3 linked regions of the Methanothermobacter marburgensis str. Marburg genome follow. Each later gene encodes a partner of the first gene's protein in a complex. Links are inferred from orthologs where the notes say so. Each region holds a gene or a part of one and is shown in the gene's direction. Other genes may lie near its edges.

Region 1 (4,473 bases):
TGAGGATGAGGTTGAACTGGAGGCTGTTGCACAGCTCGGCGTGGGAAGGGATCATGCCAAATGGGAGCCCACAACAGCATGCGCATACAAGTACTACCCCATGATAACATTCACAGAGGAATGCGATGAGTGCCTGGAATGTGTGGATGCATGTCCAAGGGGAGTCCTTGGGGATGAATCAGGGAAACCTGAGGTACTTGACGTTGAAAACTGTTCAATGTGCAAGAGCTGTGTGAGGGCATGTGATAAAGGGGCCATAATTGTGGGATATGAGGAAGGCAAGTTCATATTCAGGATAGAGACCGACGGATCAGTTGACCCTCAGGATGTCCTTCTTAAGGCATGTGACATCCTCAGAGACAAGGCTGAAAGGGTAATAACATTTTGTGAAGGAGGCTAAGCCATGGCTAGGAAGATTACCAAGACAAATCCCAATCTCATAAAACTCATACGCAACCTCAGAAAGAAATCATCCCAGGAGGGCGCGGCGATCTGGAAGGACGTTGCAAGGAGGCTTGAAAGACCCACAAGGAACAGGGCCGCGGTTAACATTTCCAAGATAAACAGGTACACAGATGAAAATGAAACCGTCGTTGTACCTGGAAAGGTCCTTGGAAGCGGGAGCCTCGACCATAAGGTTCAGGTTGTCGCCCTATCGTTTTCACAGACAGCCAGGGATAAGATAGAGGGCGCTGGTGGAGAGTGCCTGACACTCGGAAAGATCGTTGAAGAGAATCCAGCCATAAAGAACATCAGGATAATCGAATAAAGGTGTTGCTCATGATCATCAATGGAGAAGGACATATCCTTGGAAGACTGGCAAGCGTGGTCAGCCAGAAACTCCTGGAAGGGGAGGAAGTGGTTGTCCTCAATGCTGAGAAAATCATAATCACAGGCTCAAAGCAGTGGGCATACAGCAAGTACAAGCAGAGGATTGACAGGGCCAGCATATCAAACCCCCGCAGAATGGGTCCAAAGTACCCGAGAAGACCCGATGACATATTCAGAAGAACCGTGAGGGGAATGCTCCCCTACAGGAAATCAAGGGGCAGAGAGGCCTTCAAGGGACTGAAGGCATATGTTGGCGTTCCAAGGGAATTCAAGGACGAAGAAATGGTTGAAATACCTGAGGCAAGGGCAGGTAACATAAAGAAGGGAATGGAGCTTGGAGAGATCTCAGAACTTCTGGGCGCTAAATTCTAACTTAGGGAGTGTAATCATGAGGAAGGTTATTCACACAAGCGGCAAAAGGAAAACCGCCATTGCAAGGGGAACCATCAGCGAAGGTAAGGGTAGAGTGAGGATCAATAAGGTGCCTGTGGAACTCTACACCCCTGAACTTGCAAGGCTCAAGATCATGGAACCACTGCAGCTGGCCGGTGACATCGTTAATGATGTGGACATAAACATCAAGGTCGTCGGAGGCGGAATCGTAGGTCAGGCAGAGGCTGCAAGGATGGTCATAGCAAGGGGCCTCGTGGAATGGACACAGGACATGGACCTCAAGGAGAAGTTTGTCAGGTACGACAGGACAATGCTTGTAGGGGACCCCAGGCGTTCAGAGCCCAAGAAGTACGGTGGACGCGGCGCCCGTGCAAGGAGACAGAAGAGTTACAGGTAGATCAAGCGATAACTTTATATATTTTTATTTTATAAAATTAAAGAGTAGAATGATTCAGTATGATTCCAGTAAGATGTTTAAGCTGCGGAAAACCGGTATCAGCCTATTTCAATGAGTATCAGAAAAGAGTGGCTGATGGAGAGGACCCAAAGGATGTCCTTGATGACCTGGGTCTTAAGAGGTACTGCTGCAGACGAATGTTAATTTCACATGTTGAGACATGGTAAGGGGACCGTAGGGTAGCTTGGTCCATCCTCCCAGCCATTGAAGAAGTTTCAGTGCTTTTCAACTGGAACGGGGATGGTCAGCACCGGAACGCTGGAGACCCGAGTTCAAATCTCGGCGGTCCCATCAAAACAATCCAAGAACCTCTATTTTAAGTTTTTCTTGGAGGCAATGAAATGGCGTCAAAAAAACTCACACGTTTTGAAAGGGCTAGGTTAATAGGTGCCAGGGCACTCCAGATATCAATGGGTGCAAGGCCCCAGGTTGATATTCAGGAGTCACTGGACCCTGTTGATATAGCCAGGAAGGAACTTGAAAAGAAGGTAATGCCACTGGATGTTAGAAGAGACAAATAAACTCTAATAAACCACTATTTTTCCATGTAGAGTTTATTGTGAGGTGTTTTTGTGGAAAGTATAATTGAAGATGTTAGAGTAAGAAAAATTCTTGATAGCAGGGGAAACCCAACGGTTGAGGTTGATGTTATAACCTGGAACGGCTTTGGAAGGGCAGCAGCCCCCAGCGGTGCAAGTACAGGTTCTAGGGAGGTCACCGCCTTCCCATCAGGTGGGGTTGATGAGATCATAACAGAGGTTGAGGATATAATCTCATCAGAACTCATAGGAATGGATGCCGTTGACCTGCAGGACATAGACCTCGTTTTAAAGGAGATTGATGGAACCGAGAACCTTTCATCACTTGGTGGAAACACTGTGGTGGCTGTCTCAATGGCAACCGCCAGGGCGGCTGCGTCATCATACAACATGCCACTCTACAGGTTCCTTGGCGGCAACCTTGCAACCGCCATACCATACCCTCTGGGCAACATGATAAACGGCGGAGCCCATGCCGGAGAGAACGCACCTGATATACAGGAGTTCCTTGTGGTGCCTGTGGGTGCAGAGGACATAACAGAGGCAGTTTTTGCAAATGCAGCAGTCCACAAGAAGATAAGGGAACTAATACAGAAAAAGGACCCCTCCTTCACAGGGGGTAAGGGTGATGAGGGAGGATGGGTGCCAAGCCTATCAAACCATGATGCCCTTGAGATCCAGGTAACCGCTTGTGAGGAGGTCACAGATGAACTCGGCGTTGAGGTCAGGCCATCACTGGACCTTGCAGCAAGTGAATTCTGGGACCCTGAACTTGAAAAGTACGTCTACAAACAGGAGAAGGTCCAGAAGGACACCGGTGAACAGATAGAGTTTGTAAGGGAGATCATCGAGACCTACGACATGTACTATGTTGAGGACCCATTCCATGAGGGCGACTTCGAGGGCTTCGCGGAACTCACATCACTTGTGGGGGACCGCTGCATAATCTGCGGTGACGATATCTTCGTAACCAACAGGGAGATACTCAGAGAGGGCATAGAGATGGGTGCCGCCAATGCAATAATCATTAAACCAAACCAGATAGGTACACTCACAGACACCTACCTGACAGTCAAACTTGCCCGTGAGAACCGTTACACCCCTGTGGTCTCCCACAGGTCAGGTGAGACAACAGATGATACAATAGCCCACCTTGCAGTGGCATTCGGTGCACCATTCATCAAGACAGGTGCCATAGGCGGCGAGAGGATAGCCAAACTGAATGAACTCATACGCATACAGGAAGAGATTCCATATTCCACCATGGCTGAACTGCCATTTTAACGTCAAACTTACTGAGGTGATATATTGTCAGAACTACTGATACCACTAGACAAATACCTTGCAGCAGGACTGCACATTGGAACACAGCAGAAGACAGCTGATATGGAGAAATACATCTACCGTGTAAGATCAGATGGACTCTACGTCCTTGATATAAGGAAAACAAATGACAGGATAATAGCGGCCTCAAAGTTCCTTGCAAAGTATGAACCAGACGATATACTGGCCGTATCAACGAGGCAGTATGGACAGGAACCTGTCAGGAAATTCGGTGAGGTGACAGGTGCAAGGACAATACCGGGCAGGTTCATCCCCGGGACACTGACAAACCCCAACTATGCAAAGTTCATTGAACCACAGGTGCTGGTTGCCACTGATCCAAGATCAGATTCACAAGCAATAGTCGAGGCCAAACAGATAGGCCTGCCTGTTGTGGCACTCTGCGACACAGAGAACCTCCTTGGAAATGTTGACATTGCAATACCCGTCAACAACAAGGGTCGTAAGGCCATAGCCCTTGTTTACTGGCTCCTGGCAAGGCAGCTGCTCAGGGAGAAGGGTGTGCTCAAGGAGGATGAGGACCTGGATGTGCCTCCCACTGAATTTGAACTGAAAATTTAGAGTGGTTCTATGAAAAGAAGACCTGCAGTGGCGGGAGCTTTCTATGAGCGGGACCCTGCAGCGCTCAGAAGACGAATTGAGTGGTGCTTCAACCATGAACTGGGGCCAGGTGGCCTGCCAGCCAGGGGTTCCGCCAGGAAAATAAAGGGGGTGATCGCCCCCCACGCAGGTTACATGTACTCAGGACCTGTGGCAGCCCACGCATACCATGAGCTGGTATCAGACGGTATACCTGAAACATTCGTGATAATCTGCCCCAACCACACAGGCATGGGGTCAGGCGTCTCACTGATGCAGAGGGGAGCATGGGAAACACCCCTCGGTGTCGTGGATATTGACAGTGAACTT
Region 2 (2,872 bases), 830 kb from region 1 along the record:
AGAATGGCAGCGCAGACCTTGTACTCACAACGGGCCTTGTTGCCAACATATTCCTTGCAGGCTGTGGTGTTAAAATCGGAAAGGTGAACATGGAGTTCATCAAAAACAGGGGCTACTGTGACTTCATAAAGGTGGCGAAGAAGCTGAAAAAGAGGTTCCCTGAGAAAATACTGGTTCCCATTGATGTTGCAATCAGCCAGGATGGAAAAAGGGTGGATGTGCCTGTGAAAAAGATACCCAACCATCCCATCCAGGATATAGGTATGGAGACAATAAAACTTTATGCTGAGAGGATACGTGAGGCCAGAACCCTGTTTGCAAATGGTCCTGCAGGTGTATTTGAAAACCCTGACTTCAGCATAGGGACCGAGGATATACTCAATGCCATCTCCTCATCTGAGAGTTTCTCAATAATAGGTGGGGGTCACCTTGCCGCTGCGGCTGCCAAAATGGGATTTGAGGATAAAATAGGTCACATAAGCAGTGGGGGTGGTGCCAGTATAAGTCTCCTCGCAGGTGAGGAGCTGCCTGCTGTGAGGGTACTTGAGGAGTCCGCACCCCACTAACCCCATATTGGGAGGTGCTGAACCTCCCCTCCATGGTGCCCGCAGAAATCAACCACAAACTATATAAATGAGTAGTTACTAACATTGGAAATGCCTCGGTAGCTCAGTCTGGTGGAGCGCGAGACTTGTAATCTCGTGGTCGCGGGTTCAATTCCCGTCCGGGGCTTCCTAAGGGGACCATAGGGTAGCTTGGTCGATCCTTTGGGCTTTGGGAGCCTGAGACCCCGGTTCAAATCCGGGTGGTCCCATCCAAAAAGCTTAAATATACATCACCCCCAATGATGTATATCAACCCGCCTTAGCTCAATTGGCAGAGCATCGGACTGTAGATCCGAGGGTTGCTGGTTCAAGTCCGGCAGGCGGGACTTCACCAACAGTGTGAAAGTTTTAAATACTAGAAAAATAGAACTCATAACATGTATGTCATACAGCAATAGTAAAGTATATAAGCAGGTAACGAGAGAACACAGTAATGCTCTCATTCTGAAGACCTGCCCTGGTGGTGTAGGGGCTATCATGCGGGCCTGTCGAGCCCGCGACTCGGGTTCAATTCCCGGCCAGGGCGTTCCTTCAGGGCCCGTAGCTCAGTCTGGCAGAGCGCTTGGCTTTTAACCAAGTGGTCGCGGGTTCAATTCCCGTCGGGCCCGCTATCTAATTTTACGGTGACTTTTTATCTGGAGGACTAAATTGTGAAGAGGGAAATCTTGAAACACCATCTGGTTCCGGAACACGTGGTTTTAAATGATTCTGAAGCAAAAAGGGTGCTGAAAGAACTGGATGCCCATCCAGAACAGCTTCCAAAAATAAAAACAACAGACCCTGTGGTGAAGGCCATAGGTGCTAAAAGGGGGGATATCGTGAAAATAATCCGTAAGAGTCCAACTGCCGAAGAATTCATTACATATAGGCTCGTGCAGGACTAATTTTTCGGGTAAAACCGTAAGCTCATAATTCAATCATCTAATTTGTTTTGGAGGAAGTCCATGAAAAAAAGTGCATGGGGATTGGTAGACGCGTTTTTTGATAAATACGACCTTGTGGACCACCACATACATTCCTACAATGACTTCGTGAGTAACCGTATACAGGAGATAATAGACACAAGCGAACCCATAGAACTGGAACAGGGAAAGTACCGTGTGGAGACAGGGAAGGTAAGCATAGAAAAACCCTTCATCAAGGAGGCGGACGGCTCAAAGAGCAAGATATACCCGACAGAGGCCAGGCTCAGAAATTTAACCTACTCGGCCCACATGAGCCTGGAGATGAGACTCATAAATGAGGGGGGTCCAGAAACAGAATTTGAAAAGGTCTACATCGGTGAACTGCCTGTTATGCTGAAATCAGAGATATGCCACCTGCATGGCCTCAGCAGAAATGAACTCATTGAAAAGGGCGAGGACCCTGCAGACCCCGGTGGCTACTTCATCGTCAACGGTTCAGAGAGATCAATCGTCACCATGGAGGAAATAGCCCCAAACAAGATAATACTTGAAAGGATAGGGGAAGAGGATGAAAACAGGGCCAGGGCAATAGTCACCTCTATAAGAAGTGGTTTCAGGGCCAGGATATCCCTTGAATACAGGAAGCCAAGGAAGAGCGGGGTGTTCCTCAGGATATCATTCCCCTACGTACCAGGAGAACTCCCGCTGGTGATACTGCTAAGGGCCCTTGGACTTGCAACTGACCAGGACATCATAACAAGCATATCAGATGACTTCAACTACCAGATGATCGCAGCCGACGACATACAGGTCTCACTGGACAAGCTGAACCTCAAAAAGGATGAAATGGAGAAACTTGACGAGGAGGAGAGAAGGGAGTACCTTGTAAGGAGCGCCATAAGATACATCGGTAACCGGGTCGCCAAGGGCATGACCGAGGACTACCGGATAAAAAGGGCTGAGGATGTCATAGACCGCTACCTTCTCCCCCACATAGGAACAGAACCAGATAAGAGGCTGGAGAAGGCAATATACCTGGCTGAGATGACCGAAATGCTCCTCCAGGTTATATCCGGTGAGCGAAAGCCCCACGATAAGGACCACTACACCAACAAAAGGCTCAGGGTTTCAGGTGACCTGATGGAGGACCTCCTGAGGGTGGCCTTCACAAGTCTCAGCAGGGACATGAGCTACCAGCTTGAGAGGAGCCTTGCAAGGGGTAAGGAGCCCTCAGTCAAGCAGGCTGTGAGGTCAGACGTCCTCACAGAGAACCTCAAGCACGCCATCGCGACAGGTAACTGGGTTGGTGGAAGGGCAGGTGTGAGTCAGCTCCTGGACAGGACAAGTTACATGGGTACACTA
Region 3 (2,942 bases), 830 kb from region 1 along the record:
TCCGGTGAGCGAAAGCCCCACGATAAGGACCACTACACCAACAAAAGGCTCAGGGTTTCAGGTGACCTGATGGAGGACCTCCTGAGGGTGGCCTTCACAAGTCTCAGCAGGGACATGAGCTACCAGCTTGAGAGGAGCCTTGCAAGGGGTAAGGAGCCCTCAGTCAAGCAGGCTGTGAGGTCAGACGTCCTCACAGAGAACCTCAAGCACGCCATCGCGACAGGTAACTGGGTTGGTGGAAGGGCAGGTGTGAGTCAGCTCCTGGACAGGACAAGTTACATGGGTACACTATCCCACATGAGAAGGGTTGTCTCCCCCCTCAGCAGGAGCCAGCCACACTTTGAGGCAAGGGACCTTCACCCGACACAGTTCGGTAAGATCTGCCCCAACGAGACCCCTGAGGGTCCAAACTGTGGTCTTGTTAAGAACCTCGCCCTCCTTGCAAAGATATCCGAGGGTTCAGATGGCAGGGAGGTTGAGGAGGTAATCAAAAAAATGGGGGTTCTGAACTAATTTTTCCACCGGGAGGCTGTTAAGTGAGTAAAACCAAGATTTACATTAACGGGAAGCTTATAGGGACCTGTGAAAACCCTGAAGAATTTGTGCAGGAGATGAGGGAGAAGAGGAGATCCGGAGAGGTCTCCCCTGAGATGAACATAACCCATTACCCTGAAAACCATGAGATATACATATTCACAGACCCTGGAAGGGCCAGAAGACCCCTGATCATTGTGAAGGACGGAGAACCTCTTTTAAAGGAGGAGCACCTTGAAAAGCTTGAATCAGGGGAAATGGAATGGGATGACCTCATAAATGAGGGTATAATAGAGTATCTGGATGCAGAGGAAGAGGAAAACGCCTACATAGCAATGAGTCCAGAGGACCTCACAGATGAACACACCCACCTTGAGATAGACCCCTCCACCATGCTGGGGATATGTGCAGGTATCATTCCATTCGCAAACCACAACTCATCACCAAGGAACACCATGGAGGCAGGGATGACAAAGCAGGCCCTTGGTCTCTATGCATCCAACTATGACCTCAGGACAGATACGCGTGCACACCTCCTCCACCACCCCCAGGTCCCCATAGTGAAGACAAGGATAATAGATGTGACCGGCTACGATGAGAGGCCATCAGGCCAGAACTTCGTTGTGGCCGTAATGTCCTATGAGGGCTACAACATGGAGGACGCGCTGATACTCAACAAGGCATCCCTTGAGAGGGGACTTGCAAGGTCATCATTCTTCAGATCCTACGAAGCCGCAGAGCGAAGATACCCCGGTGGTCAGGAGGACCGCTTCGAGATACCTGAGAAGGGGGTCAGGGGCTACAGGTCAGAGAGCGACTACAGGCACCTTGACGAGGACGGTATAATAAACCCTGAGGCAGTTGTATCATCAGGTGACGTCCTCATAGGTAAAACATCACCACCAAGGTTCCTGGAGGAAATCGATGAATTTGGAACAGTGGCGGAGCGTAGAAGAGAAACCTCAGTAACAGTGCGGCACGGGGAGAAGGGTATAGTTGACGCTGTTCTCCTAACAGAAACCGTTGAGGGCAGCAGACTCGCCAAGATAAGGGTGCGGGAACAGAGACAGCCAGAGCTCGGTGACAAATTCGCATCAAGGCACGGTCAGAAGGGTGTTGTGGGCCTCATAGTATCACAGGAGGACATGCCCTTCACAGAGGACGGTGTTGTGCCCGACCTCATAGTAAACCCCCACGCCATACCATCAAGGATGTCGGTTGGGCAGGTCCTTGAGATGCTTGCAGGTAAGGCCGCATGCATGGAGGGCCGCCGGGTGGACGGAACACCATTCACCGGAGAGGACGAGAGGGACATAAAGAAGGCCCTCAGGGCCAATGGATTTGAAAGTGCGGGTGTGGAATCACTCTACAACGGAATAACCGGTGAAAGGATAGAAGCTGAGATATTCATAGGAGTGGCCTATTACCAGAAACTCCACCACATGACAACAGACAAGGTATACGCAAGATCAAGGGGTCCTGTGCAGGTCCTCACAAGACAGCCAACCGAGGGAAGGGCCAGGGAAGGAGGTCTCAGATTCGGTGAAATGGAAAGAGACTGTCTGATTGCCCATGGAGCAGCGCTCGCACTGAAGGAAAGGCTTCTTGATGAATCAGATAAATACGAGGCACTGGTATGTACCGAGTGCGGTATGATAGCAATATACGACAAGATAAGGGATAAGAAGTACTGTCCAATATGTGAGGACTCAGAGTCATTCCCTGTGGAGATATCATACGCCTTCAAATTACTCCTTGATGAACTTAAGAGTCTATGCATCTTCCCGAAACTCATACTGGAAGATAAGGCATGATTACGGATTTGAGGGAATAAATCAAAGGAGAGAATACCTTGAGAGGAATTTTAAAGAAAATTTCCCGGATAAATTTTGGTCTCATGTCCCCTGAGGATATAAGGAAGATGTCCGTTACCCAGGTGGTGACACCGGACACCTATGATGAGGACGGGTACCCCATCGAGAACGGGCTCATGGACCCGAGGCTTGGTGTCATAGACCCGAGCCTCAGGTGCAGGACATGCGGGGCCAAGGGCGGTGAGTGCCCCGGACACTTTGGAAGCATAAACCTTGCAAGACCCGTTATACACGTGGGATTCGCGGATACAATACACAAGATCCTCAGGTCAATCTGCTGGAAATGCGGCAGGGTCCTGCTCACAGAGGTGGAGATTGAAGAGTACAGACAGCGGATACTCGAGGCGATGGAGAAGGAGGAGAGCCTCACACCCATAATAAAGGAGATATACGCAGAGGCCAGACGTGAGGAGTGCCCCCATTGTGAAGAGGAACAAGGCGATATAAAACTCGATAAACCAGTCTCCATTGTTGAAAATGACTATAAACTTAAAAGCGGAGACATAAAAAAACTGCTAGAAGAAATAAACAAAA

The links. Proteins that work in one complex are often made in the same cells at the same time.
Region 2: MTBMA_RS02615 (region 1) and MTBMA_RS07005 share a complex: the UniProt entries of both Methanocaldococcus jannaschii proteins name them as parts of the RNA polymerase complex. The link is inferred for Methanothermobacter marburgensis str. Marburg from one-to-one orthologs.
Region 3: MTBMA_RS02615 (region 1) and rpoB share a complex: the UniProt entries of both Methanocaldococcus jannaschii proteins name them as parts of the RNA polymerase complex. The link is inferred for Methanothermobacter marburgensis str. Marburg from one-to-one orthologs.

Annotation. Positions count from the first base shown.
Region 1 is NC_014408.1:484,860-489,332, forward strand. Bases 486-3,264 are described here. They hold MTBMA_RS02615 (DNA-directed RNA polymerase subunit N), read left to right. Parts: upstream 486-1,680; coding sequence 1,681-1,848; downstream 1,849-3,264. Other genes in these bases: MTBMA_RS02600 (50S ribosomal protein L18e), read left to right, coding at 486-769; MTBMA_RS02605 (50S ribosomal protein L13), read left to right, coding at 781-1,203; MTBMA_RS02610 (30S ribosomal protein S9), read left to right, coding at 1,220-1,621; MTBMA_RS02625 (DNA-directed RNA polymerase subunit K), read left to right, coding at 2,023-2,202; eno (phosphopyruvate hydratase), read left to right, coding at 2,254-3,264. Outside these bases: MTBMA_RS02595 (DNA-directed RNA polymerase subunit D), read left to right, coding at 1-400; more of MTBMA_RS02600, read left to right, coding at 404-485; more of eno, read left to right, coding at 3,265-3,504; rpsB (30S ribosomal protein S2), read left to right, coding at 3,529-4,125; amrB (AmmeMemoRadiSam system protein B), read left to right, coding at 4,135-4,473. UniProt on the Methanocaldococcus jannaschii protein: DNA-dependent RNA polymerase (RNAP) catalyzes the transcription of DNA into RNA using the four ribonucleoside triphosphates as substrates.
Region 2 is NC_014408.1:1,316,596-1,319,467, forward strand. It holds MTBMA_RS07005 (DNA-directed RNA polymerase subunit H), read left to right. Parts: upstream 1-1,255; coding sequence 1,256-1,489; downstream 1,490-2,872. Other genes in the region: MTBMA_RS06975 (phosphoglycerate kinase), read left to right, coding at 1-566; MTBMA_RS07010 (DNA-directed RNA polymerase subunit B''), read left to right, coding at 1,550-2,872. UniProt on the Methanocaldococcus jannaschii protein: DNA-dependent RNA polymerase (RNAP) catalyzes the transcription of DNA into RNA using the four ribonucleoside triphosphates as substrates.
Region 3 is NC_014408.1:1,319,177-1,322,118, forward strand. It holds rpoB (DNA-directed RNA polymerase subunit B), read left to right. Parts: upstream 1-536; coding sequence 537-2,348; downstream 2,349-2,942. Other genes in the region: MTBMA_RS07010 (DNA-directed RNA polymerase subunit B''), read left to right, coding at 1-513; rpoA1 (DNA-directed RNA polymerase subunit A'), read left to right, coding at 2,387-2,942. UniProt on the Methanocaldococcus jannaschii protein: DNA-dependent RNA polymerase (RNAP) catalyzes the transcription of DNA into RNA using the four ribonucleoside triphosphates as substrates. The Rpo2 subunit (Rpo2N and Rpo2C in this organism) is implicated in DNA promoter recognition and in nucleotide binding.